DNA from 2 places in the Virgibacillus sp. M23 genome. Region 1 is predicted to be linked to the other one. Evidence: riboswitches for the same ligand, from Rfam matches in the RefSeq annotation. Region 1 holds a riboswitch; the other holds the start of a gene.
The links. A riboswitch is a leader RNA that binds a small molecule or an ion and turns the genes downstream of it on or off. The one in region 1 is predicted to bind thiamine pyrophosphate.
Positions count from the first base shown of each region.

Region 2: another riboswitch for thiamine pyrophosphate. It lies ahead of RVS70_RS07070 (ABC transporter substrate-binding protein); the one in region 1 lies ahead of tenA (thiaminase II).

Region 1 covers NZ_JAWDHA010000010.1:70,383-78,514, reverse strand. The annotation lists gene RVS70_RS06350 (D-glucuronyl C5-epimerase family protein) at 1-319, opposite strand, end outside; gene RVS70_RS06345 (acyltransferase) at 325-1,014, opposite strand; gene RVS70_RS06340 (glycosyltransferase) at 1,029-1,952, opposite strand; gene RVS70_RS06335 (Gfo/Idh/MocA family oxidoreductase) at 2,085-3,011, shown strand; gene RVS70_RS06330 (hypothetical protein) at 4,315-4,512, opposite strand; gene RVS70_RS06325 (DUF2642 domain-containing protein) at 4,526-4,720, opposite strand; TPP riboswitch at 4,989-5,100, shown strand; gene thiW (energy coupling factor transporter S component ThiW) at 5,305-5,802, shown strand; TPP riboswitch at 5,791-5,893, shown strand; gene tenA (thiaminase II) at 5,958-6,644, shown strand; gene thiD (bifunctional hydroxymethylpyrimidine kinase/phosphomethylpyrimidine kinase) at 6,644-7,450, shown strand; gene thiM (hydroxyethylthiazole kinase) at 7,447-8,132, shown strand, end outside.
Region 2 covers NZ_JAWDHA010000012.1:25,290-33,421, reverse strand. The annotation lists gene gpmI (2,3-bisphosphoglycerate-independent phosphoglycerate mutase) at 1-83, shown strand, start outside; gene eno (phosphopyruvate hydratase) at 109-1,395, shown strand; TPP riboswitch at 1,738-1,847, shown strand; gene RVS70_RS07070 (ABC transporter substrate-binding protein) at 2,163-3,176, shown strand; gene RVS70_RS07065 (MTH1187 family thiamine-binding protein) at 3,180-3,470, shown strand; gene RVS70_RS07060 (ABC transporter permease) at 3,470-4,240, shown strand; gene RVS70_RS07055 (ABC transporter ATP-binding protein) at 4,233-4,973, shown strand; gene RVS70_RS07050 (TatD family hydrolase) at 4,966-5,754, shown strand; gene RVS70_RS07045 (nucleoside hydrolase) at 5,817-6,797, shown strand; gene ptsP (phosphoenolpyruvate--protein phosphotransferase) at 6,979-8,132, opposite strand, start outside.

The DNA.
Region 1 (8,132 bases):
TAGACGGATTAAAATATTTTCCATACGTGTAAATTGTTTTGGGAATACCATTAATAAATTCGACATTCCAATTCTCTACACGATTTCTGTCATAATGTAAGTAATTACCTTGATAATCATATTGATCTATTTCTAAATAACGAGCCTTCGTAATGAAAATTTTCAACAAATTATCTGTTTCTAGCCACTCTTTTTCAACACCGTAGCCTTTTTCTAGTAAAGTTATTGGAATTAGAAATTCATTACCAATTCTCTTCCCAACTGCTTCGAATTGATTGTGCATCAAAACCATAATATCTTCTATCTGCTTTGTATCCATCTAAATCAACTCTCTTCTGATAAACCTATTATTTTTGCGGGTATGCCTACGGCTATTACACCATTTTCTAAATGCTTTGTAACAACAGAACCTGCACCGACTATCGTGTTGTTTCCAATATTGACCCCCGGTAGTAATGATGCATTATTTCCAATTTTGGCACCATTTTTAATAAAAGGTCCCTTTAAGCTATAACTTTGCGCTCCCATATACTTATCATTAGACATTGATACACAGGGACCAACAAATACATTATCTTCTATTATGGTATCCCCTGTAATATATGCCATTGTTTGAATGGTACAAGAGTCTCCAATTTGTGTATTTAGTTCAACTATCGCTGCTCTACCGATAACCGTTTTATCACCGACTATCGTATTTTCTCTGATACTCGCATGATCACCAATGAATACCTCTTCGCCAACTTGAGTACCAGCGTAGATAGATACTAGATGACCAATCCGTGTACCAGCTTTAATTACTAACTCGGTAATATTCGACGTTTTCCGCATTCTTTGGTTAATAGCTGGCTTGATACCAAGAACACAATTACAGCCAATCGTTACATTGTTATCAATTTTTGTTCCCTCTAAGATCACAGAGTTATGGCCAATTACAACATTCTCTCCAACTGTGACGTCATCCTCAATTGTAACATGATGACCAATCTGCGTGCTTTCAGGTATAGAAGACAAACAAAAACCTCCCATTATTGTGATTGAAGTATCTTTTCTATTTTCTTAACTAATTGCTGTGCTCGGTGTTGAACAGTATGGTGTTGATGAATAAACCGGTATCCTTGTTCAATTATTTGTTTCCGTTCCGTTTCATGAGCTAAAAAATATGCTGCCTTTTCTTCAAAATTAATTTCATCGATTGCTACAAAATGTACTCCTGGAGTAAAACCTATATCTTCTAATTCTTTAAAGGTAGGGGCTAATAGCAATGTTTTACAAGCAAGTGCTTCAAAATATTTCAGAACTGGATAATTATGTCTAGATGGGCAAGTAAAAAATAGCTTGGATCTGTTCAACTCTTTTGCATAATTGTGCTCCATCATCTTTTCTTGTTCTTTTTCTCTGAAACTTTGATAACCTGGATGCCTGTGATAAATAAAATCAGCATTCCCCTCATACGTCTTTATGATTTTTTGCCTTAAGGGATACGTATCACTTACAGCTCCCATCAGTAGTAAGTTGATATCTTTTTTTAACTTATAGTCTTTACATACATCTATATTGACGAAATGCGGAAACCATTCCATTTTATCTTGAAATTCAGGATATAATGTTAAAAATTTATCTCTAATGATAGAAAACAAGTAATCTATATTATTTTTATTAATAAAATTTCGTCTAAGGCTTATAAAGCGATGGACATCATTTACAAATAAACCAGTTGGTATATCAATATGAGCAAGGCCGTTTATCTTTGGTGACATATGTCGATCAATATCATTTAAAAGTACTATAAAATCGGGTCTAGTTTCTAGTTTCCTTAATATATAGTCAATGTGTCCAGACTGTCTCCATAATGTTAAATGTACCATATTTTTAAGTTCCTGCTCTAAATAATAAAAATTCCTATTGATCAATTTAGAAGTGTCTTCTGCAATTAAGAGCAATTTGATCATGTTGACACTCCTTCCTATCATTCGCGCACAGGCCAATTGCCAATTTTAAAATTTGTCGTTATGACAGTCTACCTCACTTTCTAGCTAATGCATAACATGTAAATAATTCGTATTCAAAGTGAGGAGAATTATATGAGAGTTGGTGTAATTGGAACTGGTAATATGGGAGAAAATCATATACGAACGTATTCGTCTATGTATCATCACTGCCAACTAATAGGTATATATGATATAGATGAAACGAAAAGAAATGAAATTGCTAAAAAATACAATATGAAGCCTTTCCCATCATTGGATAATCTCTTAAAAGAAGTTGACGCTGTTAGTATAGCTGTCCCAACTAAGTTTCATTATGATATTGGTTTAAAGTGTATTGATAATAAAGTACACATGTTATTAGAAAAACCTATGACCAGTACAGTAGAACAAGCAAAAGATTTGCTTTATAAATCTTTAAAATCAGGGGTCATACTTCAAGTTGGCCACATTGAGCTTTTTAATCCCGTAATTCAGGAACTTCTAAAGGTATTAGAAAATAAAAAAATAATTGGCATTGAATTTCAGCGTATGAGCCCCTACCATAAAAGAATTAAAAATATCGATGTTGTAGAGGATTTAATGATCCATGACCTTTATATTTTGCAAGAGATTCTTAAGGATAAACTCATGGAAGTTAAGGCGTTAGGAAAAATAATTGACGGTACAATTAAGCATGCTGTGGTCATTGCCAAGTCTTCACAAGAGACAATCGTAAAGCTGTCAGCTAGTTTTAAATCTAAAAATAAAATTAGAACCATACAAATTCTCACCGAAGATGCTTTTATAGACGTCAATTTATTAAAAAAAGAAATCAACATACGAAGCTCTATTCTCACCAAAACTATTAAGGTGGATGATTCTATACATCCACTACAAGTACAGCTAACTGATTTCATAAACTGTATTAAGGTCAAAAGAGAACCTTCTGTATCAGGAAATGAAGGAATAAAAGCATTATTAATTACCAATCAAATTAGTAAGGAAATTAGTAAAATAAACAACGAGAACAAATATTTATAGGGAAAATTCAAATACCAACCAGTCTTAGAAAGTATGAATAATTAGTGTCTAATTTTATTTATATTCGCTGGTTAATCATATCATTCATATAAATATTTATTTTCAAACTTGGGTACCGATGATTATTAAAATTAAAACCACGCCATTACAAGAGTTAAAACCAAAATCGCAATGGGATTATTTAAGTGTGGTTATTATTGGTCAATTTAAAACAATTGTTTCTTCTTTATTAGTCATTCAATTTAAAATCATGTAATACGTTCTTTTTCCCCCTAAACTCTAAGAATTTTTGTTTATCTAAATATTCTCTGAAACAGGCAATCTACTCCGCCTGTTTCAGAAATTATATGCTGATTTTTCAGTACCAAGTCCCCTCTAATAAAAAAACACCAAAAACGTCATTAACCTATTTGAGCCGAATTCAGTTGGTCTACTTTACTATGAATTCTTCTTAGACCTTATTGTAATGAAGATAGAGATTTCCTTATAACTGATTTGTTACAGGAACATCATGGACAATCTGTATTATTACCATCCTGTAGATACTTAAACTACTCTTTCTTCACCATGGTATTATAAGGATCTGTCCCTCTACCGAACGGACAGTAAACAGGTTTCTTCCGAACTGATCCTGAGTAAATGACTTCCCCTCAGTTTGATGACTTCTATACACTTTCGATACTTCCTCAGTGGTTCAATGGTTTCGTTTCCATAATATTCACCTGACAGACTCTCGTTCTGCCATTTCCCTAATGCTCAATACCATAACTTTTACCTATACATCTGATCACACAACATACCCGCCCCCCCTGTTGTACCTTTATTTCTGACTACTTGAAGATAAGCTTAATTGAGATTATTTCTTGAAAGAATCCTCTCTAACAGATCAGATACACCATCTTGGTTGTATCGGCTCGTTATCCTATAACTCTCACAGCCCCCTCATAAGATCTCTACCTGTTAGAATGAAAACTTTCCTCCGATATAACTGCTAAATTTACTGTATGGGCAGTATTGGACTTTGTCTTATGTCGCAGACTTATCTGAACTAATCAAACCTTCTGTCTAGTTTCTGTTCGTCAGTTCAGAAGTTTACGCCCAGCTTCTTTCAGTCACTACCACACGATAGCCATTTCCATGCGCTAACAGTTCCTACTGCCAAGCTTGTAGCAGACTTTCAACGCCAAGTTTTCATCCATGCACGGTGCATAACTAAAAAAAGTATAACTCCTTCAAATCGAGAAGTTATACTTTTTAATCAAAAGTAATACTGTTAAACCAACAAAACCTAACTTTATTATTCTTAAGAAAATCGTACAAAATTAATAGCATTAAATGCTATATATATTTCTTGAGGCCCATAACCACTATTATCGTTAACGATTACCAATTGTGAAGTTACCTTTAGAAGCGTACCTTCTATTAAATTATTATCAGTAGCTATTTCAGCATCAGAGCCTATACGCGTTAAAAGTTCGGCAAAAAGATTTATTTGGAACATCTATATTCCTCCTTTATAGCTCACTAATAAGCTCAATTTTATACAGTCTCACCAAAACTTGGTCGCCAGATCCCTCGATAATGACAGTATAATCATTCTTAACCTGATCAACTGTTCCCGTTACCATTCCAAAAGCAGTAGTAATTTGAACTTGTTCATTTATTAAATTTAGAAGTACTTGTTTAATTTTAGAAGGAGTAAGTGCCAATTAGATTCATCCTTTCTATAATAAATTTCTATTTACCATATGCTACATTTACTAAGCTGTAAGGGCATTTATTTCTATGGATCACTAATTCCACCATTATCATATAAACATAAATAAAATAATAGATGATAACCTATCAAATAAGCCTATTAAAAAAAGGCGCTTTAAATGGTAGACGCTATATTCCTTTTTTCCCATGACAAATAACAATATATTTGTTATGCTTGATTCTGTTAGTTGCTGAAAGCATAATTAAATTCACAAGTTACTTAACTACTAGGGGTGCCCAATATGTGGGCTGAGAGGAAACACGTGACGTTTCTAACTCTTATGGACCTGATCTGGTTAATACCAGCGGAGGGAAGTAGTAGACGCAACGTCTTTCTATTTTCTTACACAAAGCCAGGTCCATGGAGGATCTGGTTTTTTTCATAAGAACAGAGTGGATGTATATTATGCTTTGCTGTCTACCTTTAGCATCCATAGCTACTGGGGAGAGGCGTGTAGGACGTAAGCTATACCGCATATTGTCGGTAATTCCTATTGTTGTCCTATGCTCACTTTTTATAGAAAGGAGGGAATAAGTGAGAAGAACGCACGTATTAACATTGATGGCAATTTTCGTAGCAATTGGAACATTAGGAGCACAATTCTTATGGTTTCCTGCTGGAATTGCTAAAGCGTATCCAGTGCAGCACGCAGTAAATGTAATGGCGGCAGTAATACTGGGACCTGGTCCAGCCGTAGTCATAGCTTTTATGATTGGAATTTTACGAAATATGCTGGGGATTGGTACATTACTTGCTTTTCCGGGAGCAATGGTTGGTGCTTTCCTTGCTGGGCTTTTTTATCAGTGGTTTGGTAGAAAGCTGTGGGCTGTGATCGGAGAAAGCATTGGTACTGGTATTATCGGATCATTCATAGCGGTTCCATTTGCTAAATTGTTTATGGACAGTGCTGCTGGCGCTTTCATTTTCATGCCATCGTTTTTGGTAAGTAGCATAACTGGCGCATTTATTGGCTGGTTCATTTTATTACGAGTAAAGCAAGAAGATACGATACGCGTACAAGGAAACTACTAGGGGCGCTTTGTTGCTGAGATAAGGACTTTTCCTTTGTCCCTTTGAACCTGATCTGGATAATACCAGCGCAGGAAAGTAGTGGGGAACATATTATTATCCTCTATTTATCTACTTTTACACCTCTAGTGGCTTCCCATAATAGAAGGAGGCTAAATATGAATTTCACTGATCAATTAAGAGAAGAAAACAATGATATTTTCCAGCTTATTTTTAATCATCCCTTTGTTCAGGGGATAGGGACTGGCGAGATTTCTAAAGATGCGCTCGCACATTATATTAAAGCGGACTTTGAATACTTAAATGCCTTTATGCAAATTTATGGAATAGCGCTATCCAAATCAAAGAAACGTGATGATATTGCTTATTTCTTTGATCAAATAAATTTTATATTAAACGATGAAATCCACCCACATCATAACTTCTGCAATCATATCGGTGTGGACTATGCGTCCTTACAAGGACACCCTTTGCCACCTACTGCAGATCATTACATTAAACATATGATGTATCATGCACAAATGGGAACGTCTAGTGAGATACTAGGAGCTCTACTTCCATGCCCTTGGACATACTTAGAAATTGGTAGGGAATTAATGGAGCAGTATAATCCTAATAAAGATCACCCTTTTTACGATTGGATTAGTTTCTATGCAAGTGGTGATGTAGATAATACCACCTTTGAATTGAGAAAACGGTTGGATATACTTGCAGAAAATGCTGCCAAGGATGAAAAAGATCTCATTAGAGAAGCTTTTCGAAAAAGCTGCCAGCTGGAGCTTAAATTCTGGGAAATGGCCTACACATGTGAATCATGGCCAAACGCAGAAAAGGTGAACAGCTAATGGCTAGCATACCTTGCGCGCTGACTATTGCTGGAACAGATCCGAGTGGCGGTGCTGGCATACAGGCAGACCTAAAAACATTTCAAGAACTAACCGTATATGGAATGTCTGTAATCACCTCTGTTGTGGCACAAAATACAACCGGTGTGCAAAACGTACACCATCTACCTGTTACGATGATAAATGAGCAACTAAACTCAGTTATATCAGATATGCCTGTGCATAGCATAAAAACAGGTATGATTGCGAACAAAGATATGATGCAGGTTATTGCAGAGCACTTGTCCAAATCAGTTGTGAACTATGTCATGGACCCTGTCATGGTTGCAACTAGTGGCGATCCATTAATATCGGAAGATGCTCGATCGTTTCTCAAACAGCAGCTATTACCATTAGCGACTGTAGTTACTCCTAATATTCCTGAAGCACAGTATATTACAGGACAATCTATTGATAATACAAGTGATTTGCAAGAAGCGGCTTTCGAGATCGTCAAAAGCTTTGGAGCACGCGCAGCACTTGTTAAAGGTGGCCACCTGCAAGGTAAAGCCGTCGACTATTTATATGATGGGAATAAGCTTTACACGTTCGAAGCAGAGCGGTTTCAAACAAAGAATACACATGGTACAGGTTGTACGTATTCAGCGGCAATTACTGCTCATCTAAGTAAAGGTCTACCACTTTACGAAGCTGTAAAGCAGGCGAAACAGTATGTAACAGCTGCTATTCAATACTCCTTTTCACTTGGTGCCGGTAACGGACCTACAAATCATTGGGCGGTACGCAAAGAAAGGGTGGAACAATGACACAATCCATTATTCAAGCAGTTAGAGAACAAAAACCATTGATCCATAACTTAACCAATGAAGTAGTCATGAATTTTACAGCTAATGGTCTGTTAGCCTTTGGTGGAGCACCGATAATGGCAAAAGCAGAACAAGAGGCTAAAGAAATGGCTACCGCTGCGAATGGTGTACTTATTAATATTGGTACAACAACTTTAAACGAGCTATCAGCTATGAAACTAGCAGGAATAGCCGCAAATAAAAAAGGTATCCCTGTCGTACTTGACCCAGTTGGCGTAGCGGCTACAACCTTTCGCCAAGAAGCTGTAAAGCATTTGCTACACGAAGTACAGTTTACCGCAATCAAAGGTAATGCTGGCGAAATGGCACAGCTTGTGGAGATCCCTTGGAAAACAAAAGGTGTTGAGTCAATTGGGGACGGTAATCTAGAAGAAATTGCCGTTAAAGTTGCCAAAGCCTATCATACAACTGCTGTAGTTACTGGTGAGACGGATGTAATTTACAGTGAAGGGAAAATAATTCACAACACGACTGGTCATGTATGGCTAGAAAAAATTACTGGTGCAGGCTGCTTATTAGGAGCTATTCTAACTGCATGCTTAACAACTAATCATGCTCTAGAAGCTAAGGCATTGGCAGCAGTACAGTTTTATGGACTTGCTGCTGAACACGCGGCTTCTCA
Region 2 (8,132 bases), on a different contig from region 1:
TAGCTGATCTATCACCAACCTTATTGGATTTACTAGGTATTGAAAAACCAGAAGAAATGACTGGCGAATCATTAATTAAATAAAAGGAAATTAAAGGAGAGAAAAATTATGCCATACATTACTGATGTATATGCACGTGAAGTATTAGACTCACGCGGTAACCCGACAGTTGAAGTGGAAGTATTTACAGAATCAGGTGCCTTCGGTTCTGCACTTGTGCCAAGCGGTGCATCTACCGGTGAATACGAGGCTGTGGAATTACGTGATGGTGATAAAGATCGTTATCTTGGAAAAGGTGTTCTAAAAGCAGTTCAAAACGTAAATGAAATAATTGCACCTGAATTACTTGGGATTGATGTTACTCGTCAGAATATCATCGATGCGTTAATGATCGAATTAGATGGAACTGAAAATAAAGGCAAACTTGGTGCTAACGCAATTCTTGGTGTATCCATGGCTGTAGCACATGCTGCTGCTAGTTATCTTGAAGTACCGTTATATAACTACCTCGGTGGATTTAATGCAAAAACCCTACCAACACCAATGATGAATATTCTTAATGGTGGTGAGCATGCCGATAATAACGTAGATATTCAAGAGTTTATGGTTATGCCAGTTGGAGCAGAAACGTTCCAAGAAGCACTACGTACGGGTGCTGAAATTTTCCATTCATTGAAAAATGTATTAAAATCAAAGGGGTATAACACAGCTGTTGGTGACGAAGGCGGATTTGCACCAAACCTTGCTTCTAATGAAGAAGCTTTACAAACAATTGTGGAAGCAATTGAAGCTGCTGGTTACAAGCCAGGAGAAGAAGTGAAGCTTGCAATGGATGTTGCTGCTTCAGAAATATATGAAGATGGTAAATATAATCTAAAAGGTGAAGGTGTTGTTCGTACTTCTGAAGAGATGGTTGATTGGTATGAAGACATGATCAACAAATACCCAATTATCTCCATTGAAGATGGACTAGATGAAAATGATTGGGATGGATTTAAAGTATTAACAGATCGTCTTGGTGGACGAGTACAGCTTGTCGGAGATGATTTATTTGTAACAAATACTAATAAGCTTTCCAAAGGTATTGAACAAGGTATTGGAAACTCTATCTTAGTAAAAGTTAATCAAATCGGTACATTAACAGAGACGTTCGAAGCAATCGAAATGGCAAAACGCGCTGGCTATACAGCGGTTATCTCACACCGTTCAGGAGAAACAGAAGATGCAACGATCGCTGACATTGCTGTAGCGACTAATGCAGGTCAGATCAAAACAGGTGCACCTTCTCGAACAGATCGTGTAGCTAAATACAATCAACTGCTTCGCATTGAAGATGAGCTAGCAGGCATGGGTGAATATGCTGGTAAGACAGCGTTCTATAACCTAAATAAATAGGGAAGAAAACCTCTTAAGGTATGGTGGTTATACTTTAAGAGGTTTTTTATAGGTTTATCCCACACATATAACTGGCAGTAATAATCCACTTTAAGCAATAAAGTAAAACCACTATGGGGAAGTGGAGGATCGATTGCCGGTAAATGTCCGGTCGGTTCAAAGGATTTTAGGTCTGTGGTGCTAACAATCAATGTGGGATAAATAAAACCCCCACTGATTAAAGTGTCACTTTATGCAGAAGTTGCTTCTATGTTCATAGAAGTTTCTATATTTTTTGAGTTTCTTAAACTTGATTAAATGGACGAATTATGTCATAGTTACTATGGAATTAATAATAGAATACTAAAGTTGTAGGGGGACCAGTGTTGCTGGTTGAGATTGTATCCGTAAGGTACTGACTCTTAGAACCTGATCTGGTTTAAACCAGCGTAGGGAACATGTTTGATACATCAAATATTAAGTTGTATATGCCCTAATGGTGATTAACCATCTAGGGCATTTTTTATAGTCTAAGAAATTATAAAATTTGCGTGTTGAGCTGCGTCCAGCTCCAGCGCCCAGAAACTAGGCTACTTCATCATGAATCGCCCTAATCTAAATCATCATCGGCTCGCAAGCTCACCGTGAGTCCTTTATCTCCGTTGAATCGTCGCTGCGTTGCTAATCGGGTGTTTGCGCTTTTATTCTTAGCGAAGGAATTACAGTCAAACAAGATGATACATACGCTGTTCCTTACAATGAGAAAGGTATTCAAGAGGAGGAAAACATTGAAGAAGCTTTTACTGCTTAGTTTAGGGATTACACTGCTTATATTAACGGCATGTGGTACAGAAGAGAAAGAACAAAGTCAGCAGAACAATGACTCAACAGAAAAGAAAAAGATCTCTGTTGTACTTGATTGGACACCAAATACGAATCATACAGGATTATATGTTGCAAAAGAGAAGGGATATTTTGAAGAGCAAGGCCTTGATGTGGACATAATTATGCCTGGTGAAGCGGGAGCAGATCAGTTAATTGCATCTGGTAAAGCAGATTTTGGTGTGAGTTATCAGGAGGGGATTACTGAAGCTCGTGTACAAGATATACCGATTGTTTCCATTGCTGCTGTTATACAGCATAATACCTCAGGTTTTGCCTCACCCAAGAATAAACAGATTACTACACCTAAAGATTTTGAAGATAAAACATATGGTGGCTGGGGAGCTCCGGTAGAAAAAGCGGTTCTAACCTCACTCATGCAGCAGGAAAATGCTAATGTAGAATCAGTTGATATTATCAACATGGGCGATACGGACTTTTTTACTGCGGTGAAAAGAGATATTGATTTTGCGTGGATTTATTATGGTTGGACTGGTGTAGAGGCAGAGCTCCGTGATGAAGAAATTAATATGGTGTATTTAACCGATTATTCGTCAAATTTAGATTATTACACGCCGGTTTTAGCTACCAATGAAAAAATGATCAAAGATGATCCAGAAACAGTTAAGCAATTCTTAGCTGCAGTATCTAAAGGTTATAATCTAGCAATTGAGCAACCAGAGGAAGCCGCTGATATCTTAATTAACGCTGTTCCTGATTTGGATGCAGAATTAGTAAAAGCAAGTCAAGCTTGGTTAGCGTCAAAGTATCAAGATGATGCGGACCAGTGGGGGAAACAAAAGCAAGAGGTATGGGAGAATTACGCCAATTGGATGTATGAGAATGAGCTGTTAGATAAACCGTTAGATAGTGAAAAAGCATTTACAAATGAGTTTTTACCAGAAACAAAGGAGGAATAAATGATGGCAGATGCACTAGTTAGTATTCAAATTATCCCGAAAACGAAAAATGGTGAAGATGTTATTCCGTATGTGGATGAAGCGATTAAGATTATCGATCATTCCGGAGTTAAGTATCAGGTAAGTCCACTAGAAACTACAATGCAAGGTGATCTTGCAGAACTATTTGGAATTATTGAGAAGATGAATAAAAGGATGACTGAAATTGGTTGTGAAAATGTTATTTCACAGGTGAAGGTTCTTTATCAACCTTCTGGAGCTTCCATGGAACAATTAACGGAGAAGTATCGCTAATGAGAAGATTGCGAGAAAAGGGATGGCGACCAGCTCTGGTCCTCATCCTTTTCCTTATCAGTTGGGAAATAGCTTGTCGTATTTTTTCGATCCCAGCTTGGCTACTACCTGCTCCAAGTGTAATATGGCAAGAAGCTGTCAATGGCTGGCCAAATTATGCTAGTCATCTACAATCGACTATCCAACTATCGATTATCGGATTTATGATAGGCAGCAGTGTAGGTACGCTCGTTGCTGTTTGTCTTCATCTCATTCCGACAGTTAGGGAAGCCTTTTATCCATTATTAATAATATCACAGAATATACCTATTATTATTTTAGCTCCCTTATTAGTAATTTGGTTTGGTTTTGGAATATTGCCGAAATTAATTGTTATTACACTTGTTTGTTTTTTTCCAATAACTATAGCAGCTTTAGATGGATTTAGACAAACAAGTGGAGAACTGAAACACTATATGCAAATGACAGGTGCCAGTAAAGGGCAAATCTTTCGTAAGCTAGAGTGGCCATATGGATTACCTTCTTTGTTTAGTGGTTTAAAGATATCGGCGACATATAGCGTAATGGGAGCGGTGATATCTGAATGGCTTGGTGCAAGTGAAGGAATTGGAGTATATATGACTTTGGCATCTTCGTCTTTCCGAACAGATCGTGTCTTTGTTGCTATCTTATTTATAGTGCTGTTAAGTTTATTGTTTTTTGGTTGTATTTCATTAATTGAAAAAAGAGTAATTAAATGGAAACCGGAAGAAGGGAAGATCAGTGAGTAACTTAGAACTTGTAAATCTAACAAAAAAATATGGGGAAACTACTATTCTTAATCGTATTTCATTAACGGTGCGAAACGGAGAGTTTGTTTCGATTGTTGGACCATCAGGAAGTGGGAAGAGCACGTTATTTCGACTGATTGGAGGGATTACCTCACCTAATTCCGGTACGATTAAATTAAATGGAAAAGAGATTATCGGCAAACGGGGATTCATCAGCTATATGCCTCAATCAGATTCCTTACTTCCTTGGCGTTCGATTTTACAAAATGTTGTCTTAGCGGCAGAAATTGCAGGTAGAAAAGATGAATTAGAAGCAAAACGAATGCTAGAACGAGCTGGCTTAAAAGGATATGAAAATGCATATCCCCATGAATTATCTGGAGGAATGAAGCAGCGCGCTTCTTTTGTACGCAGTATTTTAAGTCCCCAGCCTGTTATTTGTTTAGATGAACCATTTTCCGCATTGGATGAATTTACCCGTTTGGACATGCAAAAGTGGTTATTAGCAATGTGGAATGAGCATCAACGATCAATCCTTTTCGTAACGCATAATATAGAAGAAGCATTATTTCTATCTGATCGTGTGATCGTGTTGTCAGCTCGTCCGGCTTCGATAAAAAAAGAATTCACAATTCCTTTTTCAAGACCAAGAGAGGAAGCGTTAGTTTTATCAGAAGCATTTCTAGAGTATAAGAAAAGGATATATCAGGAATTGAGGGCTACAAATGGATAGCTTCATTATTGATGCACACATTCACTTAGATATGTATACACAGGAGGAACAAACAGAAATTATTAAATCTTTGAAACGGCATCATGTTAGCTCACTAATTTCTGTTTCGAATAACCTAGCATCGTCAATTTCCAATTTAAGGTTAGCGGAGAGATGTTCCGCAGTTAAACCTGCTTTCGGATTTCATCCGGAACAAGAAATACCTAACGATAATGATATAGCTGATTTAATACAATTTATTGACTCGAATCTAGACAGAGCAATTGCGGTAGGTGAAGTAGGTCTACCTTATTACAAGCGACAAGAAAATTCAAATTTAATGGTAAAGCCATATATTGAATTACTAGAATTATTTATACGAAAAGCTAAAGAATGGAATAAGCCAATTGTACTTCATGCAGTTTATGATGATGCTACCATTGCCTGTGATTTATTAGAAAAGTATTCCATCACCAATGCACAGTTTCATTGGTTTAAGGGTGACAAACCTACAATGGAACGAATGAGCCAGAATGGATATTTTATATCCATCACACCAGATGTCATGTACGAACGAGAAATTAACCAGCTAGTTAATAAATACCCAATAACTCATATGATGGTGGAAACGGATGGGCCTTGGCAGTTTGCTGGTCCGTTTATCAACCAACTGACCCATCCAAAAATGATCCATAAGTCGATTAAACAAATAGCGACAATTAAAAAAATGCCTCTTCCTGATGTACAGGAACAACTTTATGTTAATACATCCCAGTTCTTTCATCTTAAGAATGACAAGTGAACATAGGACGAGTATGAATGGGAATATCATGTTAACAAGACATATGTTTATGGAGGGTTTTTATGTCTCAAAAAGTGTTGTTATTTGGTGATGTAGGTATTGATGATACAATCGCGCTTATCTATGCTTATTTGAACGATGATGTAGAAGTCATCGGCATTGTGGCGGATTATGGAAACGTATCAAGAGAAAATGCAATTGCGAATATCTTATATATCCGCAGTCTTTTTCCAACAAAAGAGGTAGAGGATATTAAAGTAATTGCTGGTGCACATATTCCAATGACTGGAGAACCCCCAGTATATGTTCCGGAAATACATGGGGAATATGGATTGGGACCAATTATTCCCCCTAAAAATATGCAGAATGGTATTAGCGAAAATTTCTGTGAAATTATTGATTTAATTGAAACGTATAAAGATGAATTAGTGATTGTTAATATTGGAAGATTGACTTCTTTAGCTAGCTTATTCATCTTATATAAATCATTAATGACTACCATAAAGGAATATTACATTATGGGTGGCGCTTTCTGGGTACCAGGTAATATTACAGCTGTCTCTGAAGCTAATTTTCATGGTGACCCAGTGGCTGCTCAAGTAGTACTTGCTCACGCAAACAATGTAACCATTATTCCTCTTAATGTCACTAAATATGCGATAGCAACACCTCAAATGGTTGAGTATATTGATCGAATGGGTTCCGTTAGTATTGTGAAAGTATTACTGGATTATTATTATGATTTTTATAAAAAACGCAACCCATCGATTCAAGGTAGCCCATTACATGATGTATTGACACTTATGGCCGTTGTAAAGCCTGATATGATGACATATCAATATCTTCCTGTTCATATCATTCAAGCGCAGACAGGAATAGTGAGGGGACAAAGTATTGCTGATATTCGTCCATATGTTAATTTAGAAGATATGCAAGATGGTGAAGAGGTAGGTGGGAGAGTCCATCGTATTGCCTTTAATCTCGATTATCAAAAATTCTATATTGATTTCATGTCCATTATGACTGGTGAAAGATTCAGCTAGAAGAAAATATTCCCTATAATAGTAATAGTATGTTATAATATAAGTAAGCGTTTGCAAATAGGTTTATCAAGCAGTTCAATCTAAACTTGAAACAGGGGAGTCATGACGAAGTAGTCATTTATACTATCTTATAAACAAAGAAGATGACCTCAGGGAGAAATCACCTTCTTTATTTGTATAGCTATTCTGTTTTCTCTTTAATAAATTCTACAACTTCTTCAGCAGTACCCATTGAAAGGATTTTATCTTTATAAGCTACCATTTTTTCTTTAGATAGCTTACGAAGTTGTGTACGAGCCGGTAAGATCGACGTTGCACTCATACTGAATTCATCTAAACCAAGACCAAGTAGAATTGGAATAGCAATGGAGTCACCTGCCATCTCACCGCACATTCCAACCCATTTATCCTCACTATGTGCTGCTTCAATAACAGTATGGATTAGGTTCAGAATTGCAGGGTTATATGGTTGATATAGGTAGGAAACCTGCTCATTCATTCGGTCAGCAGCCATCGTATATTGGATTAAATCGTTTGTTCCAATACTGAAGAAGTCAACTTCCTTTGCAAATTGCTTAGCGATTACAGCTGTGGATGGAATCTCCACCATGATACCAACCTCAATGTCGTTGGAAACTTCGAAACCTTCTTTTAGTAAGGATTCTTTTTCGTCCATTAAAATAGCCTTAGCCTTGCGGAATTCTTCCAATGTTGCGATCATCGGGAACATGATTTTTAAGTTACCGTAAACGCTTGCTCGTAAAAGTGCACGTAATTGTGGACGAAAGACATTCTCATTTTCTAAGCAGAAGCGAATAGCTCGGAAGCCAAGGAATGGATTTAGTTCCTTAGGAAGGTCTAAATAGTTTAATTCCTTATCTCCACCAATATCCAATGTACGAACAACGACAGGCTTTCCTTCCATTTGCTCTAGTACTGATTTGTAAGCAGTGAACTGCTCTTCTTCTGTTGGGAGCTGACTTTTACCCATATATAAAAATTCTGTACGATATAGTCCAATGCCTTCACCGCCATTAGCTAGCACACCTTCAACATCATCTGGAGTACCAATGTTGGCAGCTAGTTCCACTTGTTCTCCATCTTCCGAAAATGTAGGCTCGTCTTTTAGCTTAGCCCATTCTTGCTTCATCTCGGCAAACGCTTCTTGTTTCTTTCGATATTCTGCTATTTCTTCTTCAGACGGATTGATAATAACTATTCCTGCATTTCCGTCAACAATGATCGTATCATCTTTTTTAACAGATGCTGTTATTTCTTTCGTACCAACAACCGCAGGAATTTCTAATGACCTAGCCATAATCGCTGAATGGGAGG